DNA from 2 places in the Paenibacillus sp. FSL H8-0261 genome. Region 2 is predicted to be linked to the other one. Evidence: a T-box and tRNA genes for the amino acid it is inferred to sense, from the RefSeq annotation. Region 2 holds a T-box; the other holds one or more tRNA genes.
What was found. The T-box of region 2 lies ahead of MHI27_RS24655 (valine--tRNA ligase). A T-box ahead of a tRNA ligase gene usually reads a tRNA of that ligase, here a tRNA-Val.
Positions count from the first base shown of each region.

Region 1: it has a tRNA-Val gene. The T-box ahead of MHI27_RS24655 (valine--tRNA ligase) is inferred to sense a tRNA for this amino acid. The anticodon was not compared.

Region 1 covers NZ_CP150297.1:2,756,302-2,772,700, forward strand. The annotation lists gene MHI27_RS12080 (hypothetical protein) at 1-384, opposite strand, end outside; gene MHI27_RS12085 (hypothetical protein) at 1,182-1,415, shown strand; gene MHI27_RS12090 (hypothetical protein) at 1,463-1,816, opposite strand; gene MHI27_RS12095 (hypothetical protein) at 2,197-2,925, shown strand; gene MHI27_RS12100 (hypothetical protein) at 2,937-3,173, shown strand; gene MHI27_RS12105 (hypothetical protein) at 3,314-4,021, opposite strand; gene MHI27_RS12110 (ATP-dependent DNA ligase) at 4,281-5,144, opposite strand; gene MHI27_RS12115 (hypothetical protein) at 5,213-6,022, opposite strand; gene MHI27_RS12120 (hypothetical protein) at 6,285-6,476, shown strand; gene MHI27_RS12125 (hypothetical protein) at 6,469-6,768, shown strand; gene MHI27_RS12130 (hypothetical protein) at 6,780-7,256, shown strand; gene MHI27_RS12135 (hypothetical protein) at 7,305-7,466, opposite strand; gene MHI27_RS12140 (group-specific protein) at 8,083-8,367, shown strand; tRNA gene MHI27_RS12145 (tRNA-Val) at 8,776-8,847, opposite strand; gene MHI27_RS12150 (hypothetical protein) at 8,979-9,281, opposite strand; gene MHI27_RS12155 (site-2 protease family protein) at 9,606-10,682, shown strand; gene MHI27_RS12160 (hypothetical protein) at 10,787-10,999, shown strand; gene MHI27_RS12165 (GNAT family N-acetyltransferase) at 11,107-11,550, shown strand; gene MHI27_RS12170 (DUF3892 domain-containing protein) at 11,636-11,875, shown strand; gene MHI27_RS12175 (MBL fold metallo-hydrolase) at 11,940-12,677, opposite strand; gene MHI27_RS12180 (copper amine oxidase) at 12,842-13,396, shown strand; gene MHI27_RS12185 (DUF1292 domain-containing protein) at 13,477-13,788, shown strand; gene MHI27_RS12190 (aminotransferase class I/II-fold pyridoxal phosphate-dependent enzyme) at 13,919-15,394, opposite strand; gene MHI27_RS12195 (MFS transporter) at 15,491-16,399, shown strand, end outside.
Region 2 covers NZ_CP150297.1:5,519,708-5,536,106, forward strand. The annotation lists gene MHI27_RS24635 (GGDEF domain-containing protein) at 49-1,206, opposite strand; gene MHI27_RS24640 (GGDEF domain-containing protein) at 1,243-2,409, opposite strand; gene murC (UDP-N-acetylmuramate--L-alanine ligase) at 2,691-4,070, opposite strand; gene MHI27_RS24650 (folylpolyglutamate synthase/dihydrofolate synthase family protein) at 4,077-5,453, opposite strand; gene MHI27_RS24655 (valine--tRNA ligase) at 5,459-8,095, opposite strand; T-box leader at 8,251-8,533, opposite strand; gene MHI27_RS24660 (LysM peptidoglycan-binding domain-containing protein) at 8,876-10,246, opposite strand; gene MHI27_RS24665 (RluA family pseudouridine synthase) at 10,609-11,544, opposite strand; gene hemL (glutamate-1-semialdehyde 2,1-aminomutase) at 11,541-12,842, opposite strand; gene hemB (porphobilinogen synthase) at 12,885-13,883, opposite strand; gene cobA (uroporphyrinogen-III C-methyltransferase) at 14,209-15,756, opposite strand; gene hemC (hydroxymethylbilane synthase) at 15,762-16,399, opposite strand, start outside.

The DNA.
Region 1 (16,399 bases), 2.8 Mb from region 2:
AAAGTGCTTACCATTGACCTCACGATCTGTATAAGTTCTATAAACAGTTCTAGTTGTATAAGTACCAGTTGCCATGATAGCCATTTTACCAGGATTGTCTTGAGTTTGAATTTTTTCGCCATAGGTTGATACAATTCGACCTGAAGTCTTTTCCGCAACTTTAACAGTTACTTCATTGGGTTCTTCTGATTTAATAAAGTCATAGAGTGCTGGATCGTAAGGTGTTGTGATTGTTGTCATATCATCAAGCTGTAATGGGAACTCTTGTTGAATTGAAATAGTAGCTTCATCAGCGGGGGAAATTTCAGCTGAGGCAACAACGGCAGAAGATAGTAGTAAAGCAGTGGCTAGAGAGGCAGTAAAGAACTTTTTAGCTTCAAACATATTCATTTTCCTCCAAATAAATGTATTTTTGGTACAAGAAAATATTACCATCAAAAGAATTCATTGTAAGTTATAAATGTTATGGGAAATTATTGAATAATAATACATAATGAGTTACTATTTATTATTATCTTGGAGGAGGTCGAAGCATTGAATTCAAATGATTTAACTCAACCTGTGAACAACGTTGGTAGTCAAGTAAGTAACGTAAATTCGACAATTGGATATACCGGTAACGAAATCTCGAAAAGTATAGATAACTTGAATGCTACGTTAGTTATATCTAATATACTGTTATCTGCGCTAGTTCTGATTCTAATAATCAACACCTTAATAAATCGAAAAAAGAACTCAAATAAATCGTGAAACAAAATTAAAAAATAAATTATTTATTTCCGAAAAGCCTTTCCCCATTAACACTACTGATCGCGCCAGTGGTTTACCCCTTTAATGTTTTATCGCTAACTATGGTTATAGTCTGGCATTCTAGTTAGCTGTCTTGAACTGGCATTTAATAAAACTTCGGAAGGTTCTACGAAGGAATAACTTAAAAGCCAACTTAGGCTAGGGCTTTTTGTCGTTTACAGATTACTTCTGCGTCGAGTAATACAAAAGCAACGGAAGCGCCGTACCCTGCCAGTAATGGTGGGGTATTTCTTTGCGTTCAGGCAAATTTTCCTTATCAGTGATATAAAGTACATATACATAAAGTTCCAAATGAATTATATTAAAACTATGTGAAAGCATCATAAGCTGTCTGCGATGGTATGGTATTTTTTTGCATAGGAGTGAAAGAAGTGAGCGTTACGTATAAGGTATTGGAGACAGATTCCGAGTTTCTGACAGCAGCTCTGGCTCAATCCAAGGTATCAGTATGGTACCGTGAAGACCCAGACCCAAGTGGTCACTTGATGGATTACGGCGGAATTATAGAGGGATATACGCCAAACTCTATTAAGCTCGCTGGAGCACATTTTGTTCGTGAGCGATTTGAATTCAGAGCAGAGATAAGAACACCCCGTCAACCTTAATTGGTCAGCGGGGTGTTTTTGATTATACTATAATTCTTTTGCAATTATTAAGGTCTGTCTACGAAGATTCCATATGAAAGAATGTTTCCATATTGATCATAAGAAAATACACAAGCCCAACCATATTTCACAGCACGAACCCATCCGTCTTCATACAATTCAATGGCTCCATCATTTGAAACTAGTTGAAGGTCACCAGGAATATATCTCCAGGTGCCCGATTGCATTTCAATATTAACTTCTGTATAAGTACCTCTTGCAGATATTTCTTGGGAAGTTGCTACATTTGATACTGGTGTAGAGTCAGGAGTGGTAGTTGGAGCACTGGCCGCGAATGACGTAGACCCTAAAGTGAAGCATGCAGAGACGGTTAAAAGACCAGCTAAGATTTTCTTTTTCATAATTCAACCTTCCTTCCTATATTTGGGATACAAACCAATTATGATACATAATTAACCATATGTAAACATATTTTGTAGATTTATATATTATTTATGATATATTTGGGATATTAAATATTGATTTAACTTCTAATTCGAGTGATTCTCTTATTGTATGACACAACGACATATGCATAATGTTCCAATTCTAGTATCCTATATGCAGGAGGTGGATGTGTGGGATAACCTGAAAATAAATGATTTGAAATACATATGAGTTCTAAAACTTATCTTTATCAAACTTAATTAATACATATGGAGTGATCGTATTGAGTAATGTATAACGCGAAGCCTTTGGTTCGTACTATCTTCAGCACCAAGATAAATCAGGGAATTTCATTGTGAAAAAATCTGTAAGAGAAGGCGTTCAGAGTCGAAGAGGTGCAGAGCCTAAGAGATATCCACGTGAAATTGATGCTATTTTGTTGGATGATTCGGTTTCGATTTTATTGCATCCCAATTTGTATAAGGAGTATTTTAGTGAGCCGCTACTCACTGTTTTTCCTATCGGAGAGAGCATGGGAAAAGTTATCTTTGAAAAAATTATTGAACCTCGTAATTATCTAGCACACGCAAATCATATTTCTATTCGTCAAGCTGAACAAATTCTTTGTTATTCTCACGATATAATTGATTCTATTAAAGGCTATTATGAAAAGATTGGAGTGGATAGATTGTATAATGTACCGTCTATTATTCAAGTTTCAGACTCGCTAGGAAATATAAAATATGAATCTGAAATATCTGAAGTGAGAAGTGATGTATGCGTACCATTACTTTTAAATAGTCCTAACAACCCAACGTTGCGCCCAGGAGATGTCTTGAGTGTGGAAGTGGAGATTGACCCGACATTTCAAAAAGATCTGTACTCTATACAATGGCAAGTAGAAGGCTATATTCCTTCTTTTGAGGACACAACGAATAAATTTACTTTGAAAATATCTAATTCTCATGTAGGTGAACGTTTGGTACTTAATTGTTTCGTTAAATCGAATAAAGATTGGCATCGTTATGGAGCCAATGATGATTGTCTCATGTTATTGTATAGGGTCTTGCCTCCAATTGAATAGAATATACAGGAGTGTTTATTTTGAGCGCTACATATAAGGTCCTTTCCAGTGATAGTGATTTACTCGCTGCAGCTCTTGCACAAGTAAGGGTTTATGTTGTGTGGATTGAGGAGGATGGCCCAGACAGTATAGTTGATTATGGGGGAGCAATCCAGAAGTATACACCAGAACTTGTGAAGATTGCAGATACCTACTATACTCGCTTAGCACATGAATTCAGGACACATATACTTATGTCCAAGCAATAGAGATACCCCGTCAACCTTAACTGTTCGACGGGGTATTTTTATTTAGGTGCTCTGTTTCAGCGGCATTAAATGCAGTTGCTGTAAGTACTTATAACATTCCTTAGTACGTCCTGCTACAAGACGTTGCTCTATTACAACTATTACTTGATTCCTAAAAAGATATTGACTTCTTTTTCATACGAAGTACCGTTTTCTTTTGATGTTACTAACTTAAGCCCTGGTAGTTGTTTCGACTGACTTGGAATTTGCGTATATTCTGAAAAATAATTTTGGCGACTTTTGTTATACATGGTTTCACTTAATATCTTACCTTTAAAGATATACTCAGTAGAATCTTCATCTCGATCATAATACGTTTTACTCAGTTCATGAGTTATTAGTTGTGTTCCTTGTAAACTTATCGCATATTCCCCGGATTCCCAACCGGTTACTCCACCTCCACCATCTTTAACGATTGTTTTATACTGTCGATTTTTCTTGTTTTTAAAGATCTTAACATTACCAGTGTTGAAAGCTTCCATTCCAATCGTGAAATTTATAGGACTTTCAGCCCCTAAACCAGTACCTTTCTGTGATAACTTTTGTGCTTTTCCATTTTTGAAAGTAAAAGCTAGATCAACACGATTAACTGTCCGATATGGTTCTCCCACAATCAATTCGGGAATACCGTCACGATCAAAGTCAAAGAGTACTATCAAGCTGTCTTGTCCAAAATTTTCTGAACTTATGTACTCGAGAATATAGCTTTTATAAGCTTGTTTCCATTCATCCTTTTTCGTAGCAGCTTGTGCTGGCAGTGCGACTAGGAGTAAAGCAAACACTAGTAGCAGAGCTAATGATTTTTTCATTTTAGAGTCTCCTTTTATGTATAAACTAATTTTCTGAATTATTAAAACTATACCCTTAACTTATAAATAATGGTAGGGTTCAGTTGCCATAAATAAGAAATAACGTGATTGTCGATAACGTGTAAGTTCTTTTTTGTGAAAGTAAATTCTCCTTATTTTTGATATAGAATTCTTTTACAGAATGGACCAAATGATTTATGTTGAATTTAGGAACTGCATAAGATAACCCACCGGGCATATGCCTGACGGGTTGTTTCGTTTATACTATAAACTCCGTAAACACAGGACTTCTAAGCATTCCTGATTTGGTCCAGTTCCTCATTCGCACCTTTGCCCGTAATCGTGGCTCAAGATGTACAAACTCCTTATCTTCGCCTTTAATCAGTTGTGGGACCACACCTCTGAATGCCTGCTTATGAATCGGTGATGCTCCGAGTTCAATAATTCCTGCTGGACGCAGTTTGCCGGAATTACCGGATGGAACAGCAGCCAGCCAACCAAACTCTTGTTTTCGATACCCTGTAATATATACATCTGCATAGGTCCAATTGATAACTTTTTGCCATGCGTGAGAGCGGCGGCCAGTCTCGTATACGCTATTTTTACGTTTACCTACTACACCTTCCATACCGCGAGTTTCGATCTGTTCAAATAGTGCTTCTCCAGCACCTTCCACATGAGGTACTACTCCAAAGCTATTAGACGGTAGAGTTAACCCCGCCAGTATCTCCTTACGGCTCATCAAGGGCAACCCGCGCAGATCCTTGCCTTTGTACATCAAGATGTCGTAGATTGCATAATATGCTGGGAGCGTCCCGGTGAGTTGTACTATTTTATCTGCTCGCCTTGTCTGAAATCGTCTCATTACAGATTCAAAGTCTGAAACACCAGTTGTAGGATCAACGCAGGCAACCTCACCATCCAAAACAACATCATCCGTAAATGGGAGATGTAGTTCAGGATACTGTTGAGTACAATCATTATCATGTCTGGTATATAACTGGATCTTACCGGACTCTTGAGAAAAAATAAGACGATGCCCGTCTATCTTTGGTTCAAATATATAATCGCTGTGACTGAATGGTCCAGCAGCAGTTTGTAATAACATAGGTGATATAAACATACAAAACCTCCTGTATCTCATTATAGCTGGTGGCTACTAAGGATATAGGAGGTAAGTGATGGGAAAGGTTATTTTGATACCGTATACTCACTAACTTCAAAGGTAAGTATCTTATCAAAGATTATATAATCAGTTCGTTTGCTGTAGGGACCTTTGTTGTTGTCGTGCTTATTAATTGCATACTTAGCTGGTGCATTACTAGCGACCATTGAATCATACCAAGTTAAGAATGAGTTAACCTCAGCGATTGGAAGGTCATATTCCTTATCTATCCCATTAGTTAATGTGATGGTAAGAATTGCACGTTCGCCTGTTGGCTGCTCCGGTGTAGGAGCTGGTGTTGCCGTTGGTGTTGCTGTTGGTGTAGGTGTTGCTTCTGGGGTGGCTACCGGCGTAGGTTCAGGTGGAGTTGTTGGAGTTGAGACCTCTTCACCAAAGACATCAAATTCATAAATTCTCACTGTTGTCGCTTGCTGATTGAGAATGTAAACAGTTTTTACATCCTTCAATGGACCATTTATTATCTCTGTTTTAGGCAGTGTTCCGTATGGCGCATGAACATTTGATTTTGAACCATCTTCTTTTAAAGCGTAGATATTCACGCCCTTGAACGCGCTTGATCCGTCACCTTTGTATTGCACGTGAGTCAGTGTTGCTGTTCCTTGGAAATCGTATCTAACGTAAGAATCTGGTGCCAAATCTAAATATGTTGCATTTTGGTTATCTGTGAGAACTGAGGTGTTTGTACCTCCAGTAAGAGTATCAGACAATTTCATAGGTTTATTGTTTAACAAACCTTCCGAATAAGCAAATGCCCCTGAGACTGACATCATTGTAAAAACAAGTGCAACAATTAAAAATATTTTTAATTTTTTCATTCTTATCACTCTTTCTAGATAAAGTTATGTATCGAAAAAAATAAACCCATCCTTCTCCTGAATTTTGTATTTGATACATGCAATCCTACATCAAACAAATTAGACATGTCTAAACAAATATGTCTATATATGTAATAAAATGTTGATAAGTATTGATTTCTTTTATATCCCAACTAGTGAATATGTTGTATCTTGATTAAAGAACACATGTTTGGTTATAATACAAACAAATGTTCTCATAAGTGGAGGCGATCACGTGAAAATGAATGCCGGCCAAATAGTTGAAATTATATACCAAGACAAGTCGGAGAAGATAACGCAACGCAAGATTGAGATCCTCGGCATTCGTGCCGGCCGTATTAGGGCTACTTGCCTGACCACTGGGGCACCGCGTGTGTTCTTGGTAGCGAGTGTCCTCTCGTGGCAGCCTGTAGTGGAGAAGCGTCATGCTTGATGATACTTCGCGCAAGCTGCTGCGGATTATATCGCAGTTTAGATATCATTTTAGGCGGATGCCCAACATCAAAGAATTGGAACGATTGAGCGGACGCCGCCCAGCGGAGATAATTAAGGGGTTTAAGGTGTTGTCTGCGGAGCATTATATAGTTTGGGATGTGTCTACGCCTATAGAGACAACAATTATTATCGAGGGCTGGGAACGGAACGTGCCGCATGAAAAAACGCCACAACAAGACGCAGAGAGCGGCAGTGGTGGTACTAATATTGATTACTGGCTTTATCATTAGGAGGGGTCACTGTGACCAAACTTGAGGGAAATGAACGCTGGAAAACGAAAATGATCATGACCGCGCATGTTGAGCAGTACGAGGAACAGCAGCGTGAGAACCCAGATAAAATGATAACTACGGAGGAACGTACTATGGTTAGAGACCTCATTTTGCTTCCCTACATAGATACGATGGTTGGCAAGAGCCTGAAGGAGCTCGAACACTCCAGTAGCATTCTTAAACGTACCTTTTTGGTGGCTGGCGAATCCATACAGCGCCGGATCATGCAGGATACCTATCGACTGCAGAAAGAACTGAAGCAACGGAACATCAAAATGCTGGCGGATGAGCAAGACGAATTTATCACGTATTACAAAATCTTTTGCCGGGGATATCAGGAACGCTTTGGATTAACTCGTGATGTTATGCGTACTGAGATTAGCTTAAGATTGACTAAATATACTAATGAGCTCGGTTGGATTCTTAAAGGTCATCTAATGGTTTGAAAAAACATCCCCGAAGTTTTCGGGGACACTACTTTGAACAATTATTATTTATCCATTACCTGCTACTGCAATCCCACTAAAACTTCGTGCTCCTAGAGTTGCAGTTCTAATGGCTGATGCAATGATAGTATATTGAATTTGGCCTACAAGTACATCACTAGCCGGTGGGAAGTCTACAGCGGTTATTCCTACCATTTCATATTGGGTCACTGTACTATTAATGTTTCCTGGGTAGGTTGTACTAAAGATTAATACATTATTGCGGTAAATGCTAAAGGTAACATCGTTTTGAACTATAACGCTAACATCAACACTAAGTCTTACATAAGCATTTTATGTGACTCTTACTAAATTTGCATTTGCAGGTGTAACACTTGAGGTTTGGAGTCCAATGCACCGAAAATTGCCCCCGAACGAACCTAATCGATACCAGGTGTATCTACTACACTAGTCTGTGAGATGCGCATATCCAAAAACTGAACACTCATTAAATTTCACCTATCCTTCTCTTAAGAGATAATATGATAATATATTTTATGAGAGGAAGGATCGAATGCTTGTACATATTCAAAAATAATTAATAGGTCCGGTCTGGATAAATAAAACCCGTCAGTGATTATACTGGGGGTATTTACGATATCGTTAGAATTAGATTTCTTTTATTTTCTTTTATTTTCTTTTATTTTCTTTTATTTTCTGATTAAGGCTTTTGTGCAAGTTTCGTTTACAAACTTTTAAACTTCTTTTGGAAACTGATCAATATTCATATTTTCCTTATTATTCTGAACTGAATAATTTAAATGAAAGACTCAAGGAGTTGGAGTGAATGGTTGATGAAAATAATTTAGTTTCAATTAACATCGATAAATCCAAAATATTATCAATCTGCAGAGAAGAAATTAGGGAGCTCCTTGAGGACTTAGATAATGAGTATGTGTTTTGGGATTCTGCTGAGCTTAAAAAACGAACTTGTATGAGTTGGAATTCAATTCAAGATACATTTTTCTTTGACGATAGGTTCCCAAAATATAAAATCGGCGGGAAATGGTATTATCCGGTTAAAGAGACACGTACATTTTTAGAAAAGTGGCTAAGTGAACAAATCAAATAGTTATTGATTGGGAGAAGTTTGAAGAAGAGGTACGATGAAACATACGAATAAGCCCCATCAGTTAATGGTGGGGCTTATTCGTATGATGGTCATTAGTGGTAATTCTGGTTGCCAAAATGTTAAGAGTGAAGCTTTCTTTTTTCTCTTCAACTAACAGATTTACCATAATACTGACTGTACACTTTTTGAAGTTGGCTTCTTCTCCAGATAAAATATATAAGCTACATTTATTAAAGTAATTGAGAAGGCTGCCTGAGTTGTGAATAAGGTAGCCATTTTTTTATGGGAAGAAAAATTTCGTCCCCAATTCGTCCCCAATAGCAAGATTCACAAATTTATAGAGCTACGGTGATGATCGAAAAAAAAGAAAAACCCTTATATAATAAGGGCTTTCTAAATAGTGCAGTATAGGACGGATGGGGTTCGAACCCATGACCCCTACCCTGTCAAGATAGTGCTCTCCCGCTGAGCTACCGTCCTGCGACGAATTTCATAATACCATACGATAGAGTAGGATGGCAATTCTTTTTTTACAATCTATAGGGATGATAGTTTACATAGTCTTTAAAATAATAAGAAAAGGGGATGCCGCTCCATCCCCATGAGCCACGTCAGATAAAGAACGGGAGTAGAAATATATCGCTTATACCGAAAAAAGGGATGCGTCGTGGAAAGAAGCGACGTCTTGGGAAAAAGCCAGGCCGGAATCCAAATTGTCTATACGCCGATTCGTGTGTGGGCATTCCGTTTAAACGTTCTACCATTTCGTTGCTAGGAACCGCAAGAGTAACATAGTTTTGATCTACATGGGCAATAAAGCCATCAAAGGACTGACCGTCAGTCGTTGTAATACCAACGTATTTGTTCATACAATTCCAACTGACCTGTTGATGTAAATTTGCATTTGTATCCATAAATAACCTCCTCAATTGAATAACCCTGATAACAGTCTATGGTTCGTAGCCTATAACGTTCACGGCGTTAGCCTATAGGGTAACCATAAAATTCGGGTTATTTTGTGTGAGGTGGGGGGGATTGGAGCGGAATCACTTTCTTCCCTTGAATAATAGTGGAAATTATCCATTATCTGTTTGTTTGACGTTGAAACGATTCTAAAAGTTGCGTCGTATACTTAGCCAAGTGCTTTTTTATGGAAATACTCCTTAAGCGCTTATGATAAAATGAATGGTAATGTACAGCAGTTAGATAAAAATTGAAAGAAAAAGGAGCTTGGGATCTTGCCGCAAAATGAGCAGAAAAAGAATTCTTCCACGCCATGGAAATGGTTGGGGGGCGGGGCGGCGATGCTCCTGTTTAAAGGAAAGGCGATTCTGTCTCTTCTGAAAATAGGTAAAATTGCCGGGCCGTTAATCTCAATGATGATTTCAATATGGGCTTATGCTTTGATTTACCCCTGGGGGTTTGCCGTGGGCTTTGTCCTGCTCTTGCTAGTCCATGAATTAGGACATGTAATAGCAGCGAAACGGATCGGGCTTCCAGTCAGCGCTCCACTGTTTATACCGTTTTTGGGAGCTTTAATTACAATGAAGAAACAGCCGCTGGATGCCCAGACAGAAGCTTATATTGCTTTTGGAGGTCCGATCTTAGGAACCATTGGGGCTACAGCCGTTTTTGGAGCGGCTTATTACATGGATAGTCCACTTCTCTATTCCTTGGCTTATATAGGTTTTTTACTTAATCTGATCAATCTGCTGCCGATTCACCCGCTTGACGGCGGCCGTATTGCAACCGCGGTGACGCGCTGGCTGTGGCTTGTGGGGCTCGTGGGTGGTTTAGCCATCATCATCTATATGCGTTCGATCTTGTTCTTTATTATTTGGGCGTTATTTGCTTACGATCTGTATAACAAATATGTGAAGAGACGCACTAACAATCGCCTTTATTCTGTAATGAAGAGTTTCTTAATTCCAGTAGAGCCACTTAGAGATGCAGGCTACATGATTCCAGGACCAGAGCATAGAAGAGATTTACCTTTTACTACTTACAGTGATTTGGAAAGACAGCAGTATGTAGGGGTGAGATGGGATCAACTGAACTACATTGGTAGAGCTACGCTTCAACAGCAATGCATCATTGAAAAGGTGCGTATCTCGCAGCTAGAGCCTGTGACCTTAGAGAATGGGCTTCATCTAAAGATGAATTGTGATATCAGCTATTCGGTCTACGAGAACGATAAGTATTACGATGTGCCGGCTAGCTCACGCTGGAAATACGGTATCGCTTATTTTGTATTAGCTGGCTTTCTGGCAGGAATGATGTACATGGTCCATGTCGTTGGAAATGTGAATCTATAAGGGTTAGAATCGGGCAATGAAGTGATCCAATGGTTTATAAAACTCATGAACCGTCAAAGCTGTAATGAGAATAACCGCAGTTGAACGGTGAAAGGAGTAAAACCATGCTTAAATTTTTGAAATGGGAAGTCGGCGTTTGTCTGTTGTTGCTGATGTTTTTGGGAGGATGTTCCGAGGCGAAGCCAACAAAAGTCATGGAAATCAAAGAAATGACCAACCTAGATGGAAAGCCAAAAGGTCAGTACCCTCCATTGTCACCAGTGATGCAAGACACATACAATCGTTCGATTCCTGAAGAAGTATATTCTGCAGATTAGAGCAGCGTAGAAGACGATTTCTCATGCTCAGGCTTTTCTTTCTAGTCGAATTTTTATATAATAGACAACTATCGTTGGATACATAGAGAGAGGAGTTTGGGACTAACATGGCGGCAGAAATCTTACGGGTAACTACAGAGGAACAGCTTCAGATGGGGCTGGATATTCGTACTAAAGTATTTGTAGAGGAACAAATGGTACCGGCTGAGGAAGAAATTGATGAATACGATGTTATCGGTCCGAATGCGCACCATATTCTAATTATAGATGAAGGTGTACCTGTGGCTACAGGAAGATTGATTTATTACAAAGCAGGTACAGCCAAAATGCAGCGTATCGCCGTACTGAAAGATTATCGAGTCAAAGGATACGGACGTGTTCTGTTGCTAGCTATGGAAGAGCTTGCTCGGGAGCTTGGACTGGAAGCTTCGATTCTTGATGCACAGTGCCAAGCTGAGAATTTCTACAAGAAGCTAGGATATGAAGTGATTTCTACGGAACCTTTTTATGACGCAGGTATTCTACATGTACGGATGCAGAAAACTCTTTAAAAATAGTGCACATAATTTACCGTTCCATGAAGCAAGCTAGGATGTGCCATATGATGGCAAATCCAAGTGCAAGGGGCGAGCTGAAGTGCCAAATAACGAACGCGAAAGTTTCGTAGCTGTACAGAAAAATGGAGACGGAGATTTAACCAGTTTCCAGACCTCTACAGGACGTGTCCTGGCGTATGATCAAGCGCTTCAAGAAGTACAGGCCGGAAATATTGCCGGAGTGAATGCTTTTAAAGGTAAAGACGGAGGAACTTATATTCGCGGCGACGCGGATGGGGATCCAACCAACAATTTGGATAATCTTCCGAGTTTCTCATAGTTCTAAAGGCAAAGACCGTACATACGTCATCGGACGTCAATGTACGGTCTTTTTTTAATCCTAATCAGAGTTTATAAATTACATGCTGCTCAATAAACTCCATCTCTCCAGTAAGCCCGACGAATTGAGGTTGTTCATCGCTATAATGCATGAGCTTGATGATACGTCGAACATCTTCAGGTAATGACATTAACTCCTCCAGTGTGGTGTGAACAACACCTGATCCACCAAGCTGACAGTCATGCAGAATCATTCGGATGCCGTGCTCACGGACAAGGCGTATAAGTAGATCCGGCTGAAAAGTCATGTCCGCGCTGTAGAAAATCTCATTATTTATTAGAAGGGAATAGCTATCTTTGCCAGGAATATGCGGCGTATGTATGATCTCGAGCGAAAGAGAAGGAGCGAGCTTGTACGTAATTCCGGGTTTCATAGGTTTAACCTCGAAGATATCGGTCAGGGAGGCTACTGCATCTTTTTGATATAATCCACCCTTTAAGGTGTTGTTCCAAAGTGGCTCAACAAGCGTCTCAGGTAAATGTAATCTCATAGTTTTCCCGTATACGTGCTTTAGCGTAAGTGCTAGCTCTTCCAGACCTCCAACATGGTCCGCATGAATATGCGTAATTAGAGTAGCGTTTACGTCACGGAAGGATTTCCCGATGGTATGCATGGCAAGTGGGGCTGTAATCCCGCAATCAATTAGTAGGGTATAATCATCAGCTAGTAGCAAGCCATTATTGTTAAAATAGTTTTTAGCAAAAGCATTGCCAGTTCCTAGCATTTGTAGGCTCAGACTCATAAGAAAGTACCCTCCTGAAATCGCTGTCAGCTAATATATCAACTTTGAACAAGTACATAATATCATTTTTCGGAAGATGAATGAAATATTTACCTACAATTAGCGCAACTTGCTGAGACAAAGTAAGTATACATTAATAGCATGAATTATTTGGAGGGTTTCAAATGAATAGATGGAAAAAAGTCACTTTATGTGTGTTTGCTTTTTCCTTGATGGGTGGCTCCTTATTGTTCGCCGATTCTGTGAGTAAGAAAATCAGGGTATGGAACAACGGGACGGAAATTGTAGACGGCGGTTATTTGATTGATGGAAAAACATATATTCCCGCTAGAGAAGCAGGCGGGGTAGTGAATTGGGATGGATCTGGAAAAGTGACGATTCTTAAGCCTAATGTTCATATTGTTCTTTTTAAGGATAATACGGTCTTTGGTAACGTAAACGTAGGCAAGCTTAAGATTAAAATATTAACCCAGGTAGATAGCTTAACAGAAGAGGTTTCAGCTGTAAAAGTAGCCATAACGGACCCCTCTGGTAATGTTAAGGATATTCAGTCGCAGGAGCTTGAAGGCTCGCAGAAGGATAATTTCTGGTTTCCGACCTCGGAGTTTACTTATGATTTTAAAGAAACCGGCAAATATCGGGTAGGCTTCTACATGAAAGCTTCCAAAAATGCGGATTACGTTCTTGTGTCAGAAAAGGTAATTACAGCTCTTAATTAAGGGTTCTAAATTGACCTGAACTAATCTAACGTGGTAGTATACCAGATGTAGGATAATACAATTCAAAGTGAGGTATTACAATGAGCGATCACAAACATGAGCATGGTGAAGCATGCGGTTGCGGGCATGATCACGACCATGAGCACGAGGAGTTTGTGCTGACCTTGACGAACGAGCAGGGCGAAGATGTTGAAATGGTATTGGTTGAAACTTTCGACATCGGTGAGAAACTATACGCGCTGCTGTTAGAAAAGGAAAATCCTGAAGCGGATGGCATTATTCTGCGTATGGAAGAAGAAGACGAAGAAATGGTATTGTACAATATCGAAGATGAAGAAGAATGGAAAGCTGTTGAAGAAGCTTACAACAATCTGCTTGCTCAGCAAGAATAGATTTTAGCGACTAAATTAAGCTGTTCTATTGTGTATATGACAGTTGATGTTTATATACAGAAACCCGATACTTATTATGGTATCGGGTTTTTGTATAAATGAATGAAGTTTTTTAGGAAAATGATGGGTCTTAGGAAATAGGATCGGCTTCTACAATCACTTTTATGTTCGTGATGCTGCGATCTTCAGGACCTTTAACCGGAAGTCCGATCTCCACATGGTCAATAATATAATCGATGTTATCCTGAGTGATAACTTCGCCAGGGAGAAGAATAGGAATTCCAGGCGGATATACATATATAAACTCTGCAATAATGTAGCCAGCAGATTCACGGAATGGAACTAACTGCGTATCCGCATAAAAAGCGTCCCTTGGAATCAGAGCAAGCTGTGGAATTTCTGGAACCTGAACCTTAAGTTCGTAGATTTCACCCTTGCTGTAATGAATGGCGGACAACACCCGAAGTGCAGCTAATAATTTATCTACTGATTCTTGGGTATCACCTGGGGTAATAAGGCAAAGAATATTATACATGTCACTTAGTTCTACTTCGATGTTGTACTTCTCGCGCAGCCAGTTTTCAGTTTCGTATCCTGTGATCCCTAAATGGCGCACATGAATGTTGAGCTTAGTTGGGTCATGATCAAATGTTGCTTCTGTCCCAAGGATCTCTTTTCCAAAGCTGTACAGGCCTTCGATCGTATTGATCGTTTCGCGTGCATAGTTGGACAGTCTGATGGTTCTTTCCGCCATTTCATGACCGTTCAGCGCGAGATTACGTCTTGATGTATCCAAAGACGCTAATAAAATATATGAGGTAGATGTTGTAGTCAGCATGCTCATAATGGTCTGTACCCGTTGCGGGTTAATCAGACCCGTCTTAGCATTAAGATTCAGTACCGAGCTTTGCGTCATGGAGCCGCCAAGTTTATGCACACTAGTGGCAGCGATGTCCGCTCCGGCCTGCATGGCCGATACCGGCAGATCCTCATGAAAATGAATCAGTACTCCATGTGCCTCGTCCACCAATACGGGTACACCGTAACGGTGAGCCAGGTCGACAATCGAACGCAGGTCGGCGCATACACCGAAGTACGTGGGATTGATTACTAGAACTCCTTTGGCGTCTGGATGACGCCTTAACGCTCGTTCCAGCGAACTGGTCGTTATGCCGTGATCTATCCCGAGATTCTCATCCTGAACAGGCGAGACAAACACAGGCTTGGCTCCGGAGAAGATAATGGCCGACATCACAGATTTATGAATGTTGCGCGGCACAATTATTTTATCACCCGGTGAGCAGACAGAGAGGATCATCGTCATGATGGCATTGCTCGTGCCCTGTACGCTAAAATACGTATAGTCGGCGCCGAAAGCCTTCGCAGCCAGCTTCTGAGCTTCCTGGATTACTCCAGTTGGCTGATGTAGATCATCAAGCGGTGCGATGTTGATTAGATCGATGGATAGAGCGTTATCGCCGATAAACTCACGGAATTCGGCATCGGTTCCTAGCCCCTTCTTATGCCCCGGGATATGAAATTGAACGGGATTGCCGGCGGCATGCTTTTTTAAAGCTGTGAAGAGGGGAGTACGGTGTTGATTCATTTAATGCTGTCACAACCTTTCGCGAATATTAAAATTTAAGGCAAGCATCAGTATAACAAAACAATCTACAGAATACTAGGATTTGGATGTGATAGAATGTCCACAAAAGCTGCGCAACGTACACATATCAGTTTGACGTCGCCATTTATCATGGAGATGTGGGTAATTATTTTTTTAGTTGAGTTTGTTAAAGGGTCGCTACTTGTCGCTTTGTTACCCGTATATATGGAGAATATTTTGGGTCTATCTGTTACGGTAGTAGGCTTTGCCTTTGCACTCCAGTATTTGGGGGATAATCTATTCCGCAGTCCTTCTGGCTGGGTTATGGAGCGCATAGGGTTTCGCTGGACCATGACAAGTGCCTTGCTGTTGATCCTAGTAGCTGTTGGAATGATAATATATGCCAAAACAGCAGTTACGCTCTCGATTGCCTGTCTTATTCTTGGGATCGGGACATCCCCGCTTTGGCCTTGTGTGATGACCGGAATAACGGAATTGGCGGGATCTACTAAAAGCGGCAGCAGTGGAGCAGCTATGGGTGCTGTAGAGATGGCATCGCTCGCAGGAACGGGAATCGGTCCGATTGTAGTGAATTTTTTGATGGATCAGGGTGGACAAAGCTATCGTGTAGCCTTTTTGGTCCTGCTAGGGTGTGCTGCTGTAGTAGTTGTAGTTGCGCTCTTTTTACCTAAAAGAATCTCGTCAAGTGGCACTCATGCAGTTGTAAGGGACATGCAGGGGCTCGGCGGAGCTATTGAGCGTAAAAAAATCAGTCCATTAGAAAGTATAAAAAGAACACTACATCAGGTCAGAACGACGCTTAAAGTCAGTCGCCTACTATATCCAGCCTTATTTCTTCAGGCTTTTGCCATTGGCTTGATGACGCCTGTAGTTACCTTGTTTGCACGTACGGAGCTTCATGTTAGTCCGAATCAATTTAGTCTGCTTCTGATTGCAGGTGGGGGAATTACGGTGCTTGCTCTAATTCCAGCAGGGAAGCTGGTA
Region 2 (16,399 bases):
GCAAACAAAAAAGTGTCTTCCTCATCTAATGACGAAAGGAAGACACTTTTATATTTCATAGCTTCTAACAACGCAGTTCCGACCCTTTTTCTTAGCTTGATACAATGCATTATCACAAAGTTTGTAGAGATTATTTAGAGAAAAACGTTCACCCGATTCTATCGTAATGACTCCAATACTTATCGTGTAGTGCAGCGGTACGCCATGAATCATTGAACCTATAACAGCTGTGCGCATTCCTTCAGCAATAACATCACTACTCTTCTCATCGGCTCTGTGCAGGAGCACTGCGAACTCTTCTCCCCCAAATCTTCCGATCAGATCACCATGACCAAGCTGTTGCTCTATTTTAGACGCCAAATCAGTTAGTACTTGGTCACCTGTATTATGGCCGTAATTATCATTTATGCTCTTAAAGTGATCGACATCCAGCAGTAAAAAAGAATAGGGCAGTTTCTTCATCGCTGAAGCAGCTATTAAAGGCCGAGCACGCAAAACGAACGACCTGCGATTCAAAATACCGGTCAACTCATCATAAGTTGCTACCCGCTCCATTTCTGCAAAGGAATCTTCTCTATAAAGCAGCATAATTCCCGCGGTTCCTAGAAACATATACAAATAAATCCCGAGATAAAAAAACAAATAAAGAAATTGTGCAACTTGTGTATTGATTCCTAATACGGAATACAGCGGTTCTAAGGCTCTCCCCGCCAACGACAAGATGACAAGACAATATAGCAGTCCCATTATTATTTGTAGCGAAGTCTCCATGACCTTCAGACATAGTATATAAGCAGGATAGGCTATAATCAGAACTCCAGCCAGACAAGCGACTGGAATAACGAGAGGATCCTTTGGCATCAACAAATACATAAGCACCACAACTAGAATGGATACTCCGAATAATATAGAATAATATCTCTCCACTTTGCTCCCGAATACTCTGAGAAGCATTAGAAGCGCCAAGCTTTCGAGCGTGCCTCCAGCCAAAGCAAGAAGTGCTATGATCGGTAGACTAAGTGGTGTATCTATAAAATCCTTCAGTAATAAGAGGATCAAGGCTGCTAGTTGCAAATATTTTGCTGTGATAAACAATGAAGAAGTCTGTTCCTGCGGATAACGCAAACGATACACCACGATAAGCAGCACCGTGAACGATTGCCACAAAAAGAGACACACCAGCAGTGTCTGGAGATCCAGATGCATATAAGTGAAGTTCACCTCCCCTAGTATTCCTGACTCTCAGTATACATATCGGTATCTGATGACTCTATTTCTTCCCTCTTGTTTGGCCTGATATAATGCCTTGTCGCTTAGCTTGTACAACTTATTTATCGAAATCTCCTGATCTGGAATGATCGTAATTACACCTATACTAACTGTGTACCCCTGTTGAACCTTATTAGTGGAAGTATTCATTATCGCCTCACGAAGCGCTTCAGCTTTCTGGTCGCAGCTCTGCTCATCTACCCCACAGAGTATGACTGCGAATTCCTCGCCCCCTAGTCTGCCAAACAAATCGCCATTTCCGAGATTATCTTTAATCGTCGATGCGAACTCTTCCAGCACAATGTCACCGGTATCATGACCATAAGTATCGTTGACCTGTTTAAAATAATCCAAATCCAATAGCAAAAATGAGAAGTACTCCTGCGCTTGAAATGCCTTTTCAAGCTTTATCTCCGCTTCCTGAAGAAATGCTCCACGGTTTAGGATCCCCGTCAAATCATCATAACTGGCTATTCTTTTTAGTTTGACGAAGGAATGCTCATTTGAGAGAAGAATATAACCGGCAGCCCCTACGATAAATAATAAATACATCCCCAAATAATACAAATATTGCGTGAGATTTGTTGAGAACACATTCATCTCGGGCTCCCAAATCAATGCAACAAGCGCCCGCATCAGCATAATCGCTGCAAATACATAAAATAATACGCCTAATATTTTTTGAAGAGGGGTAGCCTTTTTATTCACAGTTAGATGATAAGCTGGATAAACTATAAATAGTATAGACCAAAGTGAAGTACAAGCGATGCGCAAGTTGGAATGATTAAAAAATAATGCGATGATACTAAAACTAATTATGCTCAATACCGAAAGGATGATGTAATATCGCTTTATTTTTGGCCCCAGTACTCCCATCATCAGCAGTAACGCTGTAATTTCTAGACAGCACCCTCCAAGGATCAGAGCATTGCTAAGCGGAATGGACAACGCATGAGGGAGATAATCCCATAATAAAATCGAACACCAAAAGAGTAGCTGCACTTCCTTTGATCGGATGAACAAGGTGGAGGCTGTATCTTTAACAGCGGTACTTCGATAATTGGTTATAAGCAGTAATATAAATAAATTTCCGAAAATAAACAAATAAATCAGTGTTCTAATTTCAAGCAGGGAGCTCATACGTCACCACCTATGCGAAAATATCCCCACAAAGTGCGGCTTTGCTTCGATGCGTACTCGGGTACTTTGTGGGGATCCCAAATATACGTTGAAAAATCGATCCTCTTCTGACAGCACTATAGCACTTTATAACTATATCAGTAAATACGTTAACAATACCAAAAAAACACTTCCCTCTAAACTCCCTTCAGATAAACACAAGGATTATCTGAACGAAATTTTGGGGAAGTGCTATTGAATAGAGAATATAAATATCCTCGAATTAGCCTCAATTTGTAAACTTAATGCTTCTTCTTCAACCCGTCTGCCAGTGCGTATCCGACCTTCCAGATATCGCCTGCGCCCATCGTAATCACCAGATCACCTGGAGCAATACGAGGTGTCAGATCAGCTAGAACATCTTCTTTGGTTGGCAGATGTCTCGCGCCCGCATTACTGTTCTTAACGATTAGCTCAACCAGCTTCGCAGAAGTAACACCTTCGATCTGTTTCTCTCCAGCCGGAGAGTAAATATCGGTGATGATGACTTCGTCGGCTTCGCTAAAGGCACGGCTGAAAGCATCTAACAGGAAGAAAGTACGTGTATAGCGCTGAGGCTGGAATACCGCAATAATCCGTTTTCCTGTTGCCTTGGCAGCACTGATCGTTGCCTGAATCTCTGTAGGATGATGCGCATAATCATCAATGACCAGAATGTCATTGACTTCTCCGAGCACTTGAAAACGGCGCTTCGCACCATGGAATTTCACAATCGCTTCAGCGATTTTCTCGAAAGAAATCCCTGATTTCAAACAAGCGATTACCGCTGCCATTGAATTATAAAGATTGTACTGTCCGGGAACAGAGAGTTCAATCCGTCCAAGCACTTCTCCATTATGATTCATCGTGTACGATACCTGACGATCGCCTAGAACGATATCAGTGGCAATATAATCTGCAGTGTTCGACTTGATGCCATAAGTAATCACCTTACCTGTTACTTCGGGTAAAAGAGAGATCACATTCTCGTCATCAGCGCATACTATAGCAGTTCCATCTTCGCGCGTTTGGTTCATGAACTGCACGTATGCAGCTTTAAGACGGTTAAAGTCTCCGTCGTAATTTTCCAAGTGATCCGCTTCAACATTCGTAACGATCCCAAGCCAAGGGTGATAGTGCAGGAAAGAGCCATCACTCTCATCCGCTTCCGCTACTACAAACTCACCTTGTCCCGCCTTTGCATTCGTACCTACATTCATAATCTCTCCACCGATAATATACGTTGGATCAACGTCGCACTCTTCCATCACAAGTGCAATCATGGAGGATGTGGTAGTTTTCCCGTGTGCTCCAGCAACGGCTACCCCTTTACGTTCATTCAATAAACGGGCTAACATTTGCGAACGATGCAGAATTGGAATCTTAAGACGCTCAGCTTCCACCCATTCCACATTATCACTAGACAAAGCCGTAGAGTATACGACTAGATCCGCACCTTTTACTTGTTCTGCTGTATGCCCGATATAAATCTTGGCACCTTTAGCAATCAATTTATCCGTTAATTCTTGGGCAGCCACATCGGAGCCCGTAACTGTATATCCCATTTCTAGCATTACCCGGGCAATCGCGCTCATTCCGTAGCCGCCGATCCCTATAAAATGCACACGTTCAGTAGTATCCAACAGTCGTCACCAGCCTTTTTCAGTATCGGGTTGCTGCAAAAGTGTACCGCGTACGTCAGAGATTAAATACAGCGTACCAGATACGACGGCAAGGTCATCCTCCGCTGTAATCGACTTCAGTAGCTGCAGCGCTTTTCCCCAATTATGTTCTACTATGATCGCCAAGTTTTCCTTGGCATATTTCTCCCGCAGACTTTCTGCGATAACTTGCAGATTCTCCGCGTCCATTTTGTTCTGGAAATCCGGTTCGGTCAGGATGAGCGTATCCACTATAGGCAGTATATGCTTAAAGTAGGATTCATGATGCTTATTTGACAGCATTCCCATAAGTAAATTTAATTTACCGTATTGATAGAGCTGAGGCAGACTTTTTGCAAGACTCTCCGCACCTTCCGGATTATGTGCTCCGTCCAGTACAATCCTTGGAGACTTGCTTACCTCTTCCAGCCTTCCAGCCCAGAATGCGTGGCGCAAACCTTCAAGCACATCTTCATCCTCAAGCATAAAGGCCATATACTGACGCAGAACCTCAAGTACCATCATGGCAGCTGCCGCATTGCTAATCTGATGCTCGCCTTTCATTACGATCCCAAGTTCAAGCGAACGAAAGGGACCCTTAAAATGAAAAGTCTGCACATCCTCACGGATTTCATTAGCCTCATAGCTAAAATCTTCTCCGGCAAGATAAAGAGTAGAGCGGCAAGCCGCTGCTTTCTCTTTCAGAACCGCTACGACTTCCGGCTGAGTTACGCAGCTAACAACAGGTACGCCCGTCTTAATAATTCCGGCTTTCTCCATTGCAATCTTCTCTAGCGTATCTCCCAAAATATCCATGTGATCATGACCAACATTAGTAATCACAGAAACAATCGGAGTCACGATGTTCGTTACATCCAGCCTTCCCCCAAGCCCGGTCTCCCATACGACAACATCAGGACAAGAGACGCCAGCAAAAAATAGAATGGCCACAGCTGTAGTTACCTCGAACATCGTAGGTGAGCCAAACTCCGTTTCCGAAATTTCTTGGACTAGTGGACGTAATTGGTTAACCAGCTCGACAAGCGTTTCTTCAGAGATGTCCGTATTATTATATTGGAACCTGTTCGTGAACTTTGTAATATACGGAGATGTAAAGGTGCCTACTGAATAGCCGCTTTGTATAAGTGCACTAGTCAAAAAAGCACAAGTTGAACCTTTGCCGTTCGTACCCGCCACATGAATAAACTTCAGCCGACGGTGCGGATTTCCCAGCTTGTCCATCAACATCTCGATTCTATCTAAACCTGGCCGTATCCCAAAAGGGATTAGGCTCTTGATCCAATCAACCGCTTCGGTGTATGTCGCAAGAGGGGCGGTACTTCCGCCCCGATTTAGGTCATCCATGTCTCTTATCCTCTCAGCTCTGCGATGCGGGCAAGTACTTTCTCACGTTTAGCAGAATAATCTGCCTGCTTCGCCCGTTCCTCTTCGATAACTTTAGCAGGAGCTTTGGCCACGAAGCCTTGATTGCTCAGCTTTTTCTCTACGCGTTCTACTTCGCTGTTCAGCGTCTGCACTTCTTTTTCCAGACGAGCGATTTCTTGTTCAATATCAATGAGTCCCGACAATGGCAGAAGCAGTTCTGCTCCTGTTACTACAGCGGACATTACCTTATCCGGCGTTTCTGGATTCAGGCCAGCTTCGAAGGAAGACGTATTACAGAAGCGTCCAATGTAGTTGTCGTTACGGGTGATAATACTCAGCGTCTCTTCATTACCCGCTTTGATGATCAATTCAACCTTTTTGCTCATCGGTACATTCACTTCAGCCCGGATATTACGAACGGCCCGGATTACATCCATCAGCAGGTTCATTTCCGCTACGGCTTGCGGATTCTCCAGAGCAGCATCATACTCCGGCCATGCAGCCAGCGTAATCGTCTCCCCTTCATGCGGAAGGTGCTGCCAAATTTCTTCCGAAATAAACGGCATAAACGGATGAATCAAGCGCATTGTGCGGTCTAGTACATAGGCAAGTACAGACTGTGTCTTCGCTTTGGCCGCGGCGTCTGATCCGTAAAGTGACAGCTTCGCGAACTCAATATACCAGTCACATAGATCGTCCCAAATGAAGTTGTACAGCTGGCGACCGGTCTCACCGAACTCGTACGAGTCAATTAGACGCGTAATCTCACGAGAAGTTTCGTTCAGACGGTGCAAAATCCAGCGATCAGCAGTACTTAGCTCACCCGAAATGTCAATATTTTCAAAGCTTACGCCTTCCAAATTCATCAACGCGAAGCGTGATGCATTCCAGATCTTATTGGCGAAATTACGCGCCTGCTCAACCTTTTCCCAACGGAAGCGTAGATCCTGTCCAGCTGTACTTCCGGTAGAAATCATGTAACGCATTGCATCTGCGCCATACTTCTCGATTACTTCAAGGGGGTCTACGCCATTCCCGAGTGATTTGGACATTTTTTGACCTTCGGAATCCCGTACCAAACCATGCATCAATACATCTGAGAAAGGTTTTTCTCCGGTAAATTCAAGAGCTGAGAAGATCATCCGCGCTACCCAGAAATAAATAATATCGTAGCCTGTTACGAGCACATCGTTCGGATAATAGCGTTTGAAATCTGCACTGTTCTCATCTGGCCATCCTAGTGTGGCAAAAGGCCACAGATTAGAGCTAAACCAGGTATCCAGTACATCTTCGTCCTGTTTCAAGTCGGTTAGACCACTGATCCGGCGCGCTTCTTCCTCGTCATTTGCCACAACCAATTCACCAGTAGACTCGGAATACCATGCTGGAATACGATGTCCCCACCACAGCTGACGGGAAATACACCAATCACGTACGTTCTCGATCCAGTTCAGGTAAGTTCTCTCGAAACGGTCCGGTACAAAGTTAACCCCGTTCCCATCCTTCTGTGCATTGATGGCAGCTTCAGCCAGTGGCTGCATCTTTACAAACCATTGTGTGGACAAGTACGGCTCAACAACCGCTCCAGAGCGTTCACTGTGTCCTACTTGATGCACATGATCTTCGATATTGATCAGCACACCTTGCTCCTTCAGGTCAGCAGTGATAGCCTTACGACATACACTCCGGTCTTGACCTTGGTAAGGTCCTGCTTCTTCATTCATCGTACCGCTCTCATCCATTACGTTAATCTGCGGTAAGTTGTGACGTTGACCCATCTCGAAGTCATTCGGGTCATGAGCTGGTGTAATCTTAACCGCACCACTACCAAACTCTTTGTCTACATAATCATCAGCGATAATCGGAATCTCACGACCAATAATCGGCAGGATCAACGTTTTGCCGATCAGATCTTTATAACGATCGTCTTCCGGATGAACAGCAACCGCTGTATCACCCAGCATTGTCTCCGGACGCGTGGTCGCTACTGTAATAAATCCGCTACCGTCTTTGAGTGGGTAACGCAAATGATACAAGTGACCATTAACTTCTTTATATTCAACCTCGATATCCGACAATGCTGTACGAGCCGCCGGGTCCCAGTTGATAATGCGTTTGCCGCGGTAGATCAAGCCTTTATTATAGAGCTTAACGAATACTTCGCGTACAGCTTTCGACAACCCTTCATCCAGGGTAAACCGTTCGCGGGAATAGTCAAGGGAAAGCCCCATCTTAGCCCACTGCTCATGAATGGTGTTCGCATATTTATCTTTCCACTCCCACACCTGCTCCAGGAACTTCTCACGGCCGAGATCATGTCTAGAAATTCCCTGCTCACGCAGCTTTTGCTCTACCTTTGTCTGCGTTGCGATACCGGCATGGTCCGTACCTGGCAACCACAACGTGTCGAAGCCTTGCATCCGTTTTGTACGAATCAGGATATCCTGAAGCGTAAAATCAAGCGCATGACCAATGTGCAGCATTCCCGTTACGTTTGGCGGCGGGATTACAATACTGTATGCTTTTGCATCTGGACGCCCACCTGCACGGAAATATCCACCCTCTGTCCAATAGGAATACCACTTGGTTTCTGCCGATTTCGGATCATACGTGGTTGGCATTTCATTCTTAGAATCATTTGCAGCGGCAGCATCTGCCGCTGTATCTTGCAAGTTCGGCAACTCTGCCGCTGTTAGATTGTTTTGGTCAGCCATTCTCTGATACCTCCACTTGGTTACTTGTAGTTGGTTTCTAAAAAACAAAAAGACCCCTCGTCTCAAAGGACGAAAGGCCATTCTTTCGCGGTACCACCTTTGTTTCGCGCCAATGAAAAATAAACCTGCACTTCTCTACCTTGCGGTTCAGAAGCTTAGCGCGACACTCGTACAGATAACGGCTGCTACCGGCCACATCCTAACTTATCTTTCATATCCATGAAGACAAGCTCAGAAGGGCGACTCCGGGGCGACTTCGGTGGCTGTATCCTACGGAATGTCACAGCACTTGCATTCCGCTCTCTGAAGGGCTGACCGCCTACTCTTCCCGTTCCCAGTCTTTACTTAGATATTGCTTACTCCATAATACATTTTGAGTCATCCCTAGTCAACCTGAATAGGCTTCTACAGCGGGACTTTAAGCGGAATTTCGACTTATAGCGTGCATATGTCGAATTTTCATTCGATTCATCACTCTGCGTTGGTTAGATACCCCACATTCTAACGTTCTCCGGTCACACAAGAATAAACGCCTTCGACGTCCTTTTACGGACGGTAAGCGTTTATTCGAGAAATATAAGGATAATTTATAACGTGAAACTTATATATTCTTATATTTAGACAAAAATCCCGATCTACTATCAGATCGGGATTCACCTATTCATATGAGTACGCATTGTAATTCAATTACGGAATGTACAATACTTGCCCTTCTTCTACACTCTGCCCAGACAATCGATTATACATTCCCAGCTCCCGCGCACTTAGCTGATACTTCTCTGCGATTGTATCCAGCGTTTCTTCACGCTGCACGATGCAAAGGCGAACCTTACGGAATAGGTTAGCGCCATCTGCTCCAGCAATGAATCTGCTCTTCCACTCCGTATTATTTCCGGCCTCTGGAATGATCGCTGCAGCCGATGCATTTCCTTCAGATAGGAGAGCCTCTTGTTCTTTACGAGAACGACTAGAACTGAGTAATGAAGAGAAGGTGAGATGCTCTTTGACTGGAGCCTCTGCTTCTTTCTTGCTTCCTAGCGCAATCTTAAGATCTTGCTTCTCCTCTGACTGTGGTACAGTCTCTTGAGAAACAAGAACTTCATTCGTATTCTCGTGGATCGGCTGAGCATTCTCTTCTTGTGCATGAAGCTCATTACTGGCCTCGTTTTCCGAAGCGAATACAGCAATATCTTGATCCGCATCAGCATTAGCTGCCGGAACAGCGGTTTCTCTTGAAGCAAAAGTATATTCAGCTTCTTGCTCTTGATCCGCTTGACTCGCCTGGCTAACTTGATCCAGCTGGGTGGCCTCAGCTTCATTCTGTGACTCAGCTTTAAACCAGTAATCCGCTATTCCTGCTTTGGAATCCTCTGTTTGCGAATCCAGACTATGCGTCCGAGCTTTCGCGCCCTTGTCCTTCTCATGAGCGGATGAGAAATTCACTATAGGGGACGAATGACCAGCTCCACTCGAGACCAATGAGGGCTCTGATGCACCTGCATTCGCTTCAGCATGCTCATGTTCTTCTACGGCAACCTCCGATGCATCCTCACCAAAGGTCCACTGTGAATTTTCATAAAGTGCATCAGTTTCGTGTTCTTGGTTCTCTGCAGATGCTTCGATTACCCTGTCATCACTGAGAGGGGAATAGGCAACTGTGTACTCTTCCTGCTGCCAGGCCGGTTGTGGTTGAGGCTCCGCACCACCGATTCCCCGCAGTGATAATACGCCTGTTATATTCACTGTGCGCATCGTGAGCAGATCAATATCAAAATTCTCGATCTCCACCCCGATATCTTCAATCGAGCTGACGCGTGTAAGCGGAACAGTGATTTCTACGGGAATGGCATGCTCCAGACGTTGTGTTCGGTCATCTTCACTCCGGTAGAGTCCGGTAAGCAACAGCTGACCATATAACTCGGCACGATCCTCCCGCTGAATCACCTGGATTTCCGGAAGTAGTTCAACCTCCTCCAGCTCAGCTATTCCCGGAAGCTCTTCCGATAGGTGAATGCGTTCATAAATATCAAACCGCAAGCCGTGGGACTGATCAAACACGGGATATGTCCTCCTTCTTGGCATAATCTAACCCTGAGACAGGCCCAGAGCATAAGCCCAAAATGTTACTCCCCACATGTATATGCTTCAAACAGAAAGGCATGACAACTTTGGTGGCACTAACCGGACAGGATGCTATTAATTTCATAAATTCAGGGACTATTCGAACCTATCTGCCGGCCAATAGATGAACTACTCCGCATGAACAAAGTATTATATGCTGCTTTTGCTATTAGGACATAGATAGATGCTTCTTTCTGAAAAAACAGAAAATTATATACCCTACGAAAAAATAGATAAAAAAAAGAACCGTAATACCAGCATTTGCTGATACCACGATTCTCAGGTTTATAACGTAGCTGTCAAGGCGCTTCAGACAGCAGCTCCCGCAGCTGAAGCATATCCTCCGACCACGGATCGCTTACTTCCAGTTGTTCACCGCTCCAAGGGTGGCGGAAAGACAGCATCTCGCCATGGAGCGCATGTCGGCCGGCAGCGCTGGAAGCCCAGACCGGGCCGCCATATAGCGCATCCCCATACAAGGGATGACCCATATGGCTGAGATGGACGCGAATCTGATGCGTCCGTCCGGTCTCCAGCTGCACATGCACCAGGCTCCCGCCATGCAGTGCTTCGCGTCCGAGGATTCGAGTCACGGCGGACTGTCCGCCGGGTGAGACTCTTCTCCGCGCCGCATGATGACGATCGCGCCCAATCGGCGCGTCGATCACTTTAAGCGTAGGCGGCACTGTGCCTTCGACGATCGCGGCGTAGAGCCGCGAGATGCTTTTTCCACGCATATTCTCGTCTAGGACAAGCTGAGCGAATTCATTCTTCGCGTACATCACCGGACCTGTTGTATCCTTGTCCAGTCGGTGAATATGCCTTACAGCTGCACTAACACCGGTAGCGACATAATGCGCAGCTACAAGGTGATCCAGCGTTACACCTAAGCCACTGCCATCCGGATGAACTGCCATCCCTGCCGGTTTATGGGCAACCAAGCAAAAATCATCCTCATACAGCACCTCAAGCTCTTCCCATACCGGTTCAATGCCGGCTTCACGTTCCGGAAAAAGTGCCAGTCGCAGTCGATCTCCCTTCCACTGAATGCCCCCCTCACGGCGCAGACGCAGATGAAGCTTCTCAGGCATACCAACAGTTTCCAGCAGCCACTTATCAATCGCAGCTTCAGAATCCCCAGCTCCAGTAATGATTTTACCGGGGGTTACTTCCAGCCACTCCCCGCGTCTAGTCCAAGCTCCACCACCGGTTCGTTCTCCGGCACTGATACTCAAAGGGCCTTCAGGGCATTATAGTGGCCCTCAATGGTATCATCAATATCCTGCTCACTATGCGCAGCCGATACGAACATGCCTTCAAACTGTGAAGGTGGTACGCTAATCCCTTGGCTCAGCATATGACCAAAATAACGACGGAATAGGTCCGTGTTGCTAGTCTTGGCTGTCTCAAAATTCGTTACAGGTCCTTCTGTGAAGAACGGGCAGACCATAGAGCCCACACGGTTAATTGTCAGTGGAACACCGGTCTCGATTGCATTCTTTTTCAAGCCTGCCTCTAGACGCGCCCCTAATTGCTCAAGACGATCATAAACTTCCGGTGTCAGTAGCTTCAACGTAGTGAGTCCTGCCGCCATCGCTAATGGATTACCACTAAGTGTGCCAGCCTGATAGATCGGTCCCGTAGGAGCGATTTGCTCCATGATCTCTCTTTTGCCGCCATAAGCGCCGACTGGAAGTCCTCCACCGATGACTTTGCCGAAGCAGGTAATATCCGGAGTAATGTTGAACAAGCCTTGAGCACAGCCACGATTGACACGAAAGCCTGTCATTACCTCATCAAAAATAAGCAAAGATCCATTGTCTGAAGTTAACTTGCGAAGTCCTTCCAGAAATCCCGGAAGTGGTGGTACAACACCCATGTTGCCGGCAATCGGCTCTACGATCACCGCGGCAATCTCACTGCCAAAACGTTCGAAAGCAATCTGAGTGGACTCCAAATCATTGTATGGAACTGTAATTGTATTTACTGCCACACCTTCAGGAACACCTGGGCTGTCCGGCAAACCTAATGTGGCTACACCGGAACCCGCTTTAATAAGCAGACTATCCGCGTGACCATGGTAGGAGCCTTCGAATTTCAAAATTTTGCTGCGTCCTGTATAACCACGTGCCAAACGAATCGCACTCATCGTCGCTTCCGTTCCGGAGTTAACCATACGTACGATATCTACAGAGGCTACACGTTCGACAACCGTTTTTGCCATTTCAGTTTCAAGTAAAGTTGGTGCACCAAAGCTTGTCCCTTTTACCGCCGTCTCCTGCAATGCCTTTACAACCTCAGGATGCGCATGACCCATAATCAGCGGTCCCCATGAGCATACATAGTCGATAAAGCTGTTGCCGTCGATATCATAAATACGCGATCCGATCCCATGATCCACATAAATCGGAGTCAAGCCTACGGATTTGAACGCCCGTACAGGGCTGTTCACCCCACCGGGAATATATTGTTTTGCTTCATCAAAAGCCTTGCGGGACGCTTCCTCTTTACGCGCCATTGGCTCATTACTCATCTATCTTCACTCCTATTCTGTTCTTGGTCACACAGGTATAGATTAACCACGCAGCCAGCGCGCAGCATCTTTTGCGAAATAAGTAATAATAATATCTGCTCCGGCGCGTTTCATGCCAGTCAGCATTTCCAGCACAACGGCTTGCTCGTCAATCCAGCCTTGCAGCGCTGCTGCTTTTACCATGGAATATTCGCCACTCACATTGTAAGCCACAAGAGGCAAATCAAACTGGTCGCGGATCGTACGAATCACGTCCAAGTAAGCCAGAGCCGGCTTCACCATTAACATATCTGCGCCTTCCAGCACATCGGATTCTGCTTCACGAAGCGCTTCGCGCAGATTGGCAGGGTCCATTTGATAGGTTTTGCGATTTCCGAACTGTGGTGCTGAATCCGCAGCTTCGCGGAAAGGGCCATAAAATGCCGAAGCATATTTGACCGAATACGACATAATCGGCACATGTTCAAAGCCATTCTCATCTAGTCCCGCACGAATCGCGTGTACGAATCCATCCATCATATTCGAAGGTGCAATAATATCTGCTCCAGCTTTAGCTTGGGATACCGCCGTACGGGTCAACAGCTCTAGCGAAGCATCGTTGATGACATCACCGTGTACCACACCGTTTACCGTATGCGTATGCACCATCCCGCAATGTCCGTGATCCGTAAATTCACAAAGGCAGGTATCTGCAACGACCAACAGCTCAGGGTACCACTGCTTGATCAAGCGAGTAGCCTCTTGCACAATTCCATCCTCTGCGAAACCGGAAGAACCGATAGCATCCTTCGTTTCAGGAATCCCGAATAGCAACACAGCCGGAATACCTAGTGCGGCAATCTCGTCCACTTCTGCTTTTAAAGTATCCATCGAAAAATGGTACACGCCCGGCATCGAGCTAATCTCATTCTTCACACCTGTTCCATAAGTCACAAATATAGGCTGTACAAAATCCAGCACATTCAGTACGGTCTCCCGCACCATACCGCGAATTCCAGCAGAACCGCGTAGACGACGGTGACGTGTAATTGGAAAGCTCATTTGTTCATCCTCCTGAAAATAAAATATATAGACACAACGGACATTTATAGTTTGCCCGTCTAACTGCCAGTTAGTTAACAATCTGATTTCATTGCAGAATGTGCAATAGAAAAGACTTCAAATGCTTCGAAATCACATTCTAATGCACTCTATACAACTGTTTGACTACTAGAGGACTCATTTTGTGCTTATACCCAGCTTTTGAGTGTACAGAGTACAGTAGAATTGAAATTGATTCTTAATTTAAGAGATTCTATTGTACAAACTACAACCAGTCTAAGGTTACTTATATTAATATGGCTATTGCTCACCTATCTCTATGAAACTACTTGAGCCTAGTCTCCGCATTCCATCGACAGAGTTCCTGCACCAGACTATTAATAGTTGCTTCTTCAGGTAGCAGTCCCGGGGTAAGCCCCGCTTCCACGGCAGTCTGCTCGGTTAATGGCCCGATGCAGGCTATTTTCACGTTAGCTAGCAATGGGAGCGGATCTTCGAGCCCCATTCTTTTCAGAATGTGGATGAAATTGCGCACCGTTGAAGAACTAGTAAAAGTCACCGCGTGAACGCGCCCCTCCTCCAGCAGCTTCAGCAGCTCGTCGTCATCCTCACCCGTCACAACCGTCTCATAGGTATCGACGTCTGTGACTTGAAGGCCAAGCTCTCTCAGCTTGTCCGGCAGCCAGTCGCGCCCCAGATCACCGCGCGGCAACAGCACGTTCTGCCCCGGCAGCAGCTGGGGACCGAACTTCTCAATCAGACCTTCCGCCTGAAACTTCGCCGGAAGCTCCTCAGCGATCACCCCGCGCTGCGCCAGCGCGGCTGCTGTACCCGGCCCCACCGCTGCAATCCTTGCGCGGTGAAGCCCCCGAATGTCCGCCCCCTGCTCCGCCAAGTGGCGCCAAAAAAACTCCACGCCGTTCGGGCTAGTGAAGAATACCCAGTCGTACGATTCCAGCGCGCCAAACGCCGCTGCAATCTTCTCCTTCTTCTCTGCGCCTTCCGGCATGATCGTCTCGATCACCGGGAACTCGTAGGGTTCCCCGCCGAGTTCCTCAATCATATCCACCAACTCGCTCGCTTGGCTCCGAGCCCGTGTCACCACGATGCGTTTGCCGAATAATGGCATCGCCTCAGCCCACTTGAGCTGCTCACGCTGCAGCACCACGTCGCCAACGACGATGACGGCCGGCGGCTGAAAATCCGCCGCCTTCACCTTCGCCTCAATATCGGCGAGGGTTCCCGTCAGTGTCTCCTGATCTGCGCGAGTACCCCAGCGCACCAGCGCCACTGGTGTTTCTGGCGGGCGCCCATGCTTGATCAGCTGGGCGCTGATATATCCTATTTTTGCTACGCCCATCAGGAACACTAACGTCCCCGTGGCATTCGTTACTTTATCCCAATGAATGGAATGATCCAGTTTATCTGGACTCTCATGTCCAGTGATAATCGACAGGGAAGAAGCATGATCGCGGTGCGTGACAGGTATTCCCGCATAAGCAGGTACGCTGATCGCCGACGTGATACCCGGTACGATTTCGTAATAGATCCCATTTTTGCGCAGCAGCTCCGCTTCTTCGCCTACGCGGCCAAAAATCGTAGGGTCCCCACCCTTCAGCCGCACCACTGTTTTCCCCTGTAAAGCCAGATCAACTAACAATTGATTAATCTCTTCCTGCTTCATCGTGTGGCGATCCGGCAGCTTGCCAACATAAATCTTCTCGCCGCCGGGCTTCATGCATTTCAGCAATCTAGGACTTGCCAGCCGATCGTACACCAGCACGTCGCTTTTTCGAATACACTCGAGGCCTTTTACAGTAATCAGCTTTGCGTCCCCGGGACCTGCACCTACCAAATAAACCTTCCCCGTCAATCCCCTCATCCCCTAACGTCTGACAGTATCTTCTCCGCTCCTCTTGCGATCAGCTTCTTAGCGACTTCTTCGCCGAGCTGTACCGGATCCACTCCAGTGCAAGTTTCTTTCAAAATCGTTGAACCGTCAGGTGTTCCCACCATCCCGGTTAAGGAGATTATTTTGTGCTCCGCAGTAGTGGCTTCCGCGGCTGCGTCAAGCACCGCATAAGCGCCAATTGGCACTTGGCAGCCGCCGTTCAGCGCGCCAAGGAAAGTGCGCTCCGCCGCCACCGTCAACGCTGTATTGGCGTCGTTGTATAACGCCAGCAGCTTCCGCAGGTCGGCGTCATCTGCGCGGCACTCGATGCCGAGTGCGCCCTGCCCTACAGCGGGCAGGCAAACTTCCGGCGGCAGGTAGGCGCTCACGCGATCCTGCCAGCCCATGCGCGACAGCCCCGCGGCTGCAAGCAGGATCGCGTCGTATTCGCCGCTCTCCAGCTTGCCCAACCGCGAGTCAATGTTGCCGCGCACAGGCTCAATGACCAGATCAGGCCGCAGCGCAGCTAGCTGGCTGGAACGGCGTAGGCTGCTTGTGCCTACGCGTGCGCCCTGAGGCAACTCGTCCAGCGAGACGCCTCCGTTAGAGATCAGTGCATCGCGCG